2 regions of the Streptomyces yerevanensis genome follow, and region 1 is predicted to be linked to the other one. Evidence: riboswitches for the same ligand, from Rfam matches in the RefSeq annotation. Region 1 holds a riboswitch; the other holds the start of a gene.

The links. A riboswitch is a leader RNA that binds a small molecule or an ion and turns the genes downstream of it on or off. The one in region 1 is predicted to bind glycine.
Region 2: another riboswitch for glycine. It lies ahead of gcvP (aminomethyl-transferring glycine dehydrogenase); the one in region 1 lies ahead of gcvT (glycine cleavage system aminomethyltransferase GcvT).

Annotation. Positions count from the first base shown of each region.
Region 1 covers NZ_JNWJ01000014.1:66,723-70,124, reverse strand. The annotation lists gene OP79_RS16630 (enhanced serine sensitivity protein SseB) at 6-782, opposite strand; gene OP79_RS16625 (AAA family ATPase) at 1,014-1,709, opposite strand; glycine riboswitch at 1,918-2,032, shown strand; glycine riboswitch at 2,033-2,146, shown strand; gene gcvT (glycine cleavage system aminomethyltransferase GcvT) at 2,182-3,309, shown strand.
Region 2 covers NZ_JNWJ01000054.1:53,045-56,446, forward strand. The annotation lists gene gcvP (aminomethyl-transferring glycine dehydrogenase) at 1-1,428, opposite strand, end outside; glycine riboswitch at 1,609-1,705, opposite strand; gene OP79_RS38235 (PRC-barrel domain-containing protein) at 1,836-2,210, shown strand; gene OP79_RS38240 (DNA polymerase IV) at 2,221-3,402, opposite strand, start outside.

The sequences.
Region 1 (3,402 bases):
GCGCGCTACAGCGAAGCTTGGTAGAAGGGGCGGACCCTTTCTCGTAGCCAGGTCGTCACCGGGTCCAGGGCTGCTTCCAGGAAGACCAGGTTGACCGGCCAGGGGGCCGGGGCTCGGGTCAGGGCTCGGCCCAGGGCGTCCAGGGGGAGGGTTCTGGCGTCGGGGTTCCAGGAGGTCAGTTCCACGCCTATGAACAGGACCGGGTCTGCCGTTTCGATGGCTGCGAGGCAGCGGCGGGCGGTTCGTACGGCGCCGGTGGCTTCGAACTCGGTCGCGGCGGCCGTCAGGAAGTCCACCGGGTCCTGCTGCCAGTCGGGCTCGAACAGGCGGACCCGGCCGCCGCTCGCGGGGCCGTCCAGCTCGGTGCGTCCGGCGCGGCACAGTTCGGCGACGGCGGGCGGGGGCAGCGGGATGCCCACCGTGCCCTCCGGGTTCACCGCGATGCCCACCTGCGGCGGCAGTCCGCGTGCGAACTCGACGGCGGGCGCGATCGTGTACGACATGTGGTCGCCGACGGTCTGCCGGAACTGCTGTTCCGAGCTGAAGACCGGGACGTACGCCTGTCCGCCGAGCTCCATCGCGGGCAGGTTCAGCGGGCCGCTGTGCGGGCCGCCGCCGTTCGGCAGCGGCACCCAGAGGAAGCTGCGGCCGAGGACCTCCACGATCCGGGCTCCCGCCGAGGGTCCCGCCGGAGCGCCGAGGGACGCGGCGAGCACCTCCTCCAACTCGTTGCCGGGCCAGCCGACGTGCGGATGGGGGTGCGCCTGTGCCGGAAAGTCCATCTGCCTCTACCACCTGCTCGAAAACCACTGCCGGGGCAGCAACCGCTGCGTCGGAAAACCCTAGCTCCCGCCTGAGCAGACTTGCCGAAGTCCACTGCAGTACCGCGCCCCTTAAAGGAGGCCGTAGGCCTCTTTAGGGGCGCGGGGCTGTATCGATTTGCGGCTCCGCCGCGCGGGCGCGACCACCCACGACGGACCCGCAGCATCAAACCGCCTCACCCAGCGGAGCGCTTAGTCGTCGAAGTCGATCCGCCGCAGCACGTCCGCCGCGGACCGGTCGATGAGGACGGCCGAACCGCAGCCCTCCGGCAGGTCGCCCTTCTCCACGGAGCGCAGCAGCCGGGCGGCCGCGGCGCGGTGCCGGGCGAAGGCGTACCGCGAGACGCCACGGCCCCGCTCACGCTGGCCGTCCAGGGCCGTGTCCGGCGGGACGTCAAGGAGCAGCAGATGCAGCGTGCCGCCGCGGCGCCTGGCCTCGCGCGCGATCCAGTTGCGCACCCAGGCCTGGGTGCCGCAGTCGTGCACGACGACGCCCTCGCCGGAGCGCAGGGCGCGACGCAGGCCCGCGTAGTGCGCGGCCCGTACGAGGGGGCGGTAGACCGCGTACGGCAGAACGCCGGACAGGCGGCGGTCCCAGCGGTCGCGGGTGTCCTGCGAGTCGATGCGGACGCCCGTCACGGCGCGGCGCATCAGGGTCGACTTGCCGCTGCCCGGGAGTCCCGTGACCACGACGAGATCGGCCGCGCCGAAGCGCAGGCCGTGCGGACTGTGTCCCGCGCGCTCCCGTAGATCACGGACGACGGGCGCCGGGAGCGGGCCGCACGCCTCCCTGGCCGGGACAGCCGGGACAGCGGGCTGCTTGGGCAGTGCGACGGCGGCACCCGTCGCGTACGCCGTGGTCCTGTTCACGCTGTTCGTCCTCCCCATCGGGTCGGGAGACCCATCCCCGTCAAGTGTAAAGAGAAGGTAATGCGTGCCCCCTGTCGTTTTCGTTCTCGTCATGCCACAGGCCCGTCACAGATCACTGTGACGGGTCTGTGCCCCCTGTGAAGGCCCCCCACGCCTGTGAAAGACCCCCCTGCCACGGCGCACCGATGCGTGCGATGATGTGCGCGCCAACTGCATACCGGCCGCTTGAATCCGCGCGGGAGAGTTCCGGGTACGTGTACACGCAGGTGTACGGGTGTCCGGGCGCCGAAGGAGCAAGTCCCTCCCTTGAATCTCTCAGGCCCCGTTACCGCGCGGGCGAGGCACATCTGAAAAGCGGGCCGCCGACCAGCGGCTCCACCCAAGGTGCAAACCATGACCACCGTCTGTCGGCGGTCACGGCGAACCTCTCAGGTTCCGATGACAGATGGGGAGGAACGACCTCGCCGTCATGCCTTGGGAGCCCTGTCCGATGAGCAGCACCACTCCACGCCGCACAGCACTCGATGCCCTGCATCGCTCGCTCGGCGCCACCATGACCGACTTCGCCGGCTGGGACATGCCCCTGCGATACGGCTCCGAGCGCGACGAGCACCTCGCCGTACGTACGAAGGCGGGTCTCTTCGACCTCTCCCACATGGGCGAGATCACGGTCACCGGGCCGGGGGCCGCCGCACTGCTCGACTACGCGCTGGTCGGGAACATCGGGGGCGTCAAGGTCGGCCGTGCCCGCTACACGATGATCTGCCGCGAGGACGGCGGCATCCTCGACGACCTGATCGTGTACCGGCTCCAGGAGACCGAGTACATGGTCGTGGCCAACGCCTCCAACTCCCAGGTGGTCCTGGACGCCCTCACCGAGCGCGCCGCGGCTCACGGGGGTTTCGACGCCGCCGTACGCGACGACCGTGACGCGTACGCGCTGCTCGCCGTCCAGGGCCCCGAGTCCCCCGGCATCCTCAAGTCCCTCACCGACGCCGACCTCGACGGCCTGAAGTACTACGCGGGCCTGCCCGGCACGGTCGCCGGCGTCCCGGCCCTGATCGCGCGCACCGGCTACACCGGCGAGGACGGCTTCGAGCTGTTCGTCGCCCCGGCCGACGCGGAGAAGCTGTGGCAGGCGCTGACCGACGCGGGATCCTCGGCGGGCCTCGTCCCCTGCGGGCTGTCCTGCCGGGACACGCTGCGCCTGGAGGCGGGCATGCCGCTGTACGGGCACGAGCTGTCGACCTCGCTCACCCCCTTCGACGCGGGGCTCGGCCGGGTCGTGAAGTTCGAGAAGGAGGGCGACTTCGTGGGGCGCGAGGCGCTCACCGAAGCCGCCGCCCGCGCCGAGTCGTCGCCGCCGCGCGTCCTCGTCGGCCTGGTCGCCGAGGGCCGCCGCGTCCCGCGCGCCGGGTACGCGGTCGTCGCCGACGGCAAGGTCATCGGCGAGGTCACCTCCGGCGCGCCCTCGCCGACCCTCGGCAGGCCGATCGCGATGGCGTACGTCGACGCCGCGCACTCCGCGCCCGGCACGCCCGGTGTCGGCGTGGACATCCGGGGCAGCCACGAGCCGTACGAGGTCGTGGCGTTGCCGTTCTACAAGCGCCAGAAGTAATCCCGCCGACGGTTCGGCAGCGCAGCGACGTGACGTACGTTCCCGTGTGCCGTCTCGTATCCGACGTCTCGCATCTGACGTCTCTTGTCCGGC
Region 2 (3,402 bases), on a different contig from region 1:
CGTGAGGTACTCGTCGGTGCGCAGCAGCGCGGCGGGCAGCGTGTCCGCGGCGGAGGCGTCCAGCGCCTCGACGTCACCCTCGACGCCGAACGCGGTCCAGACGGCACCCAGTTGGGTCCGCGTGGTGGTCTCGTCGCAGGCGATGGACAGCTGGTCGGCGTCGACGAGACGCAGGTTGACCCCGCCCTCGCGCGCGGCCGCGACGATCTCGGCGGCCCTGCCCGGCACACGGACGGTGAGTGTGTCGAAGTACGCCTCGTTCACGACCTCGACTCCGCCCGCCTTCAGACCGGTGGCGAGGATCGTGGCGTACCGGTGGGTGCGCTGCGCGATCGACCTGAGGCCCTGCGGGCCGTGGTAGACGGCGTACATCCCGGCCATCACGGCGAGCAGCACCTGAGCCGTACAGATGTTGCTGGTCGCCTTCTGCCGGCGGATGTGCTGCTCCCGCGTCTGCAGGGCGAGCCGGTACGCCTGGTTGCCGTCCGCGTCCAGCGAGACACCGACGAGACGGCCCGGCAGGTTGCGGGCGAACTTCTCGCGCACCGCCATGTATCCGGCGTGCGGCCCGCCGAAGCCCATCGGTACGCCGAAGCGCTGCGTCGTGCCGACTGCGATGTCGGCGCCGAGCTCGCCCGGCGAGGCAAGCAGCGTCAACGCCAGCAGATCGGCGGCGACGGTGACGATCGCGCCCAGCCCGTGCGCCTGCTCGATGACGGGCTTGATGTCCCGTACGGCACCGGAGGCGCCTGGGTACTGGAGGAGCACGCCGGTCACGCCGCGCTCGGCGACCTCGGCCGGAATGCCCTCGCCGAGATCCGCAACGACGACCTCGACGCCGATCGGCTCGGCGCGCGTCTCGATGACGGCGACAGTCTGCGGCAGCACGTCGGCGTCGACGAGGAAGACGCCGTTCTTGACCTTGCCCACACGTCGCGACAGCGCCATGGCCTCGGCAGCGGCGGTGCCCTCGTCGAGCAGCGAGGCACCCGACGTCGGCAGACCCGTGAGGTCGGCGACCATGGTCTGGAAGTTCAGCAGCGCCTCCAGGCGGCCCTGCGAGATCTCCGGCTGGTACGGGGTGTACGCGGTGTACCAGGCCGGGTTCTCCATGACGTTGCGCAGGATCACCGGCGGCGTGAACGTGCCGTAGTAACCGAGCCCGATCATCGAGTCGAGGACCTCGTTACGGTCTGCGAGGGAGCGCAGTTCGGCGAGGACCTCGGCCTCGGAGCGCGCGGCCGGCAGCGCGAGCGCCTCGGCATCCTTGATCACATCCGGCACCGCGGCGGCCGTCAGCTCCTCGAGCGAGCCATATCCCACCTGCGCGAGCATCTTGGCCCGGGCCTCGGTGTCGGGCCCGATATGGCGCTGCTCGAAGGGGATTCCCCGTTCGAGCTCGGAAAGCGGAATGCGATGGGCGGTCATTTACGGAGGCCTCCTGGTCTGACACGACCTTCGAGGGCACCACGGAGCGGTGCCCGGACGGCCTCCCCCTCTGTCATCTCAACCTGAGAGCTTCACCGGCCCGCCGGTTGTACGGCGTCCCGACTTTCACCGTCGGTGAGAGCGGAAGCCGTCGACACCCGCTCTGCTTTCCAGAGTGGCCTCGTCCGCGCGGTACGTGGGCCTGAGAGATTCCGGGGAGGATTTGCTCCTTCGGCGCCTCCGATGAAGCCTTGGAGGACTCTCCCGCACGGGGTCAGCAGCCGTTGACAGCGTACCAGCGGGCATCCCCCGAGTGGCCGCCCACCGCAAAGTGCTCTTTCGTAGTGCTTACGGATGCGTAGTGCCGCGTAGTGCTGACGGATGAGTTGCGACCAGCTGGAGGGCCCGTGCAGACCGACATCGATCCGCGCAACCTGATCGGCCGCAAGGCGTTCGACCGCAACGGCCACAAGATCGGCACCGTCGACGAGGTCTATCTCGACGACGCGACCGGTACGCCGGAGTGGGCGGCCATACGCACCGGCCTGTTCGGCAGGGACGCCTTCGTGCCCCTGGAGCCCAGCGAGCTGGTCGAGGGCAGCTTGCGGATCCCCTTCGACCGCGCCCTGGTCAAGGACGCCCCCGACTTCGGCGTCGGCCGCCACCTCTCCCCGGAGCAGGAACTCCAGCTCTACCACCACTACGGCCTCGACGTGACACCCCCGCAGCCCCCTCCACCAGACCGCGACTTCGGTCACCTGGCAGGCTCGGACGAGTCCTGAGCGGGCTTGCCTAAGTCCGGCGCGGTATCCGCGCCCCAGGGAGGCCGCAGGCCTCCTTAGGGGCGCGGGGCTGTATCGATTTGCGGCTCCGCCGCGATGGGGGTCCCCCCGCTCGAGCGAAGCCGAGAGTGGGGGAGCGACCAGCCACAACGAACGGTGTCTCGAACCGCACCGTGACCCGCCCGATGCCACTGCCCTGCACCCACCCGTGCCCGAACTCGGCATGTCGCACGTCATGCCCCGCGGACCACCGCCGCACGGCGGGCGCCTCCTGCTCTTCGGCCGACTCCTCCGCCTCGTCCTGCGTCTGATGCTCCGGCTCATCCGCGTGAGCCCGGGCCTCGGCCTGCGCCTGAACTTGCGCGAAGAGATCCTCCTGCGTGTAGTCGGCGAGCCCCGACACCCCAACCCCCAGCAGCCGTACGCCGCCGGTGGTGTCCACGGACTCCAGCAGCCGCGCGGCCGCCTCCCGCACCACCGAGAGGTCGTCCGTGGGGCCCCGCAGCGTCTCGGAACGGGTCAGCGTCGAGAAGTCGTACCGCCGCACCTTGAGCACAATGGTCCGTCCCGACAGATGCGCGCCGCGCAGCCTTCGCACACACCGGTCGGCGAGCCGCTGCACCTCCATCCGCACCCGCACCCGGTCGTGGATGTCCACGTCATACGTGTCTTCGACGGACACCGACTTGGTGTCCCGCTCAGCCACCACGGGCCGCTCGTCGTGCGCCAGCGCCATGGCGTACAACGCGATCCCGTGGGCCTTCCCGAGGAGCCGTACGACCTCGTCCTCACCCGCCTCGGCGATCTCCCCGACTGTCGTGATCCCGCCTCGCCGCAGATGGTCCCCGGTGGCCGGCCCCACCCCGGGCAAGATGCGCACCGACATGGGAGCAAGCAGTTCCCGCTCCGTCCCCGGCTCTATCACCACCAGACCGTCGGGCTTGGCCTGCTCGGAGGCAATCTTCGCGAGCATCTTGGAGGCGGCGAGCCCCACCGACCCGGTCAGCCCGGTGACGACCCGGATGTCCGCGCGCAGCTTCGCCCCCGCCAGCCGCGCCGAAGCCTCGTCCCAGGCTGCTCCCCCGGCCTCCAGATCGACGAACGCCTCGTCCAGGCTCAGCGGCTCCACCAGCGGCGACAACTCCCGTAGCAGCCCCATCACCTGCTCGCTGATCTCGCGGTAGAACCTGAA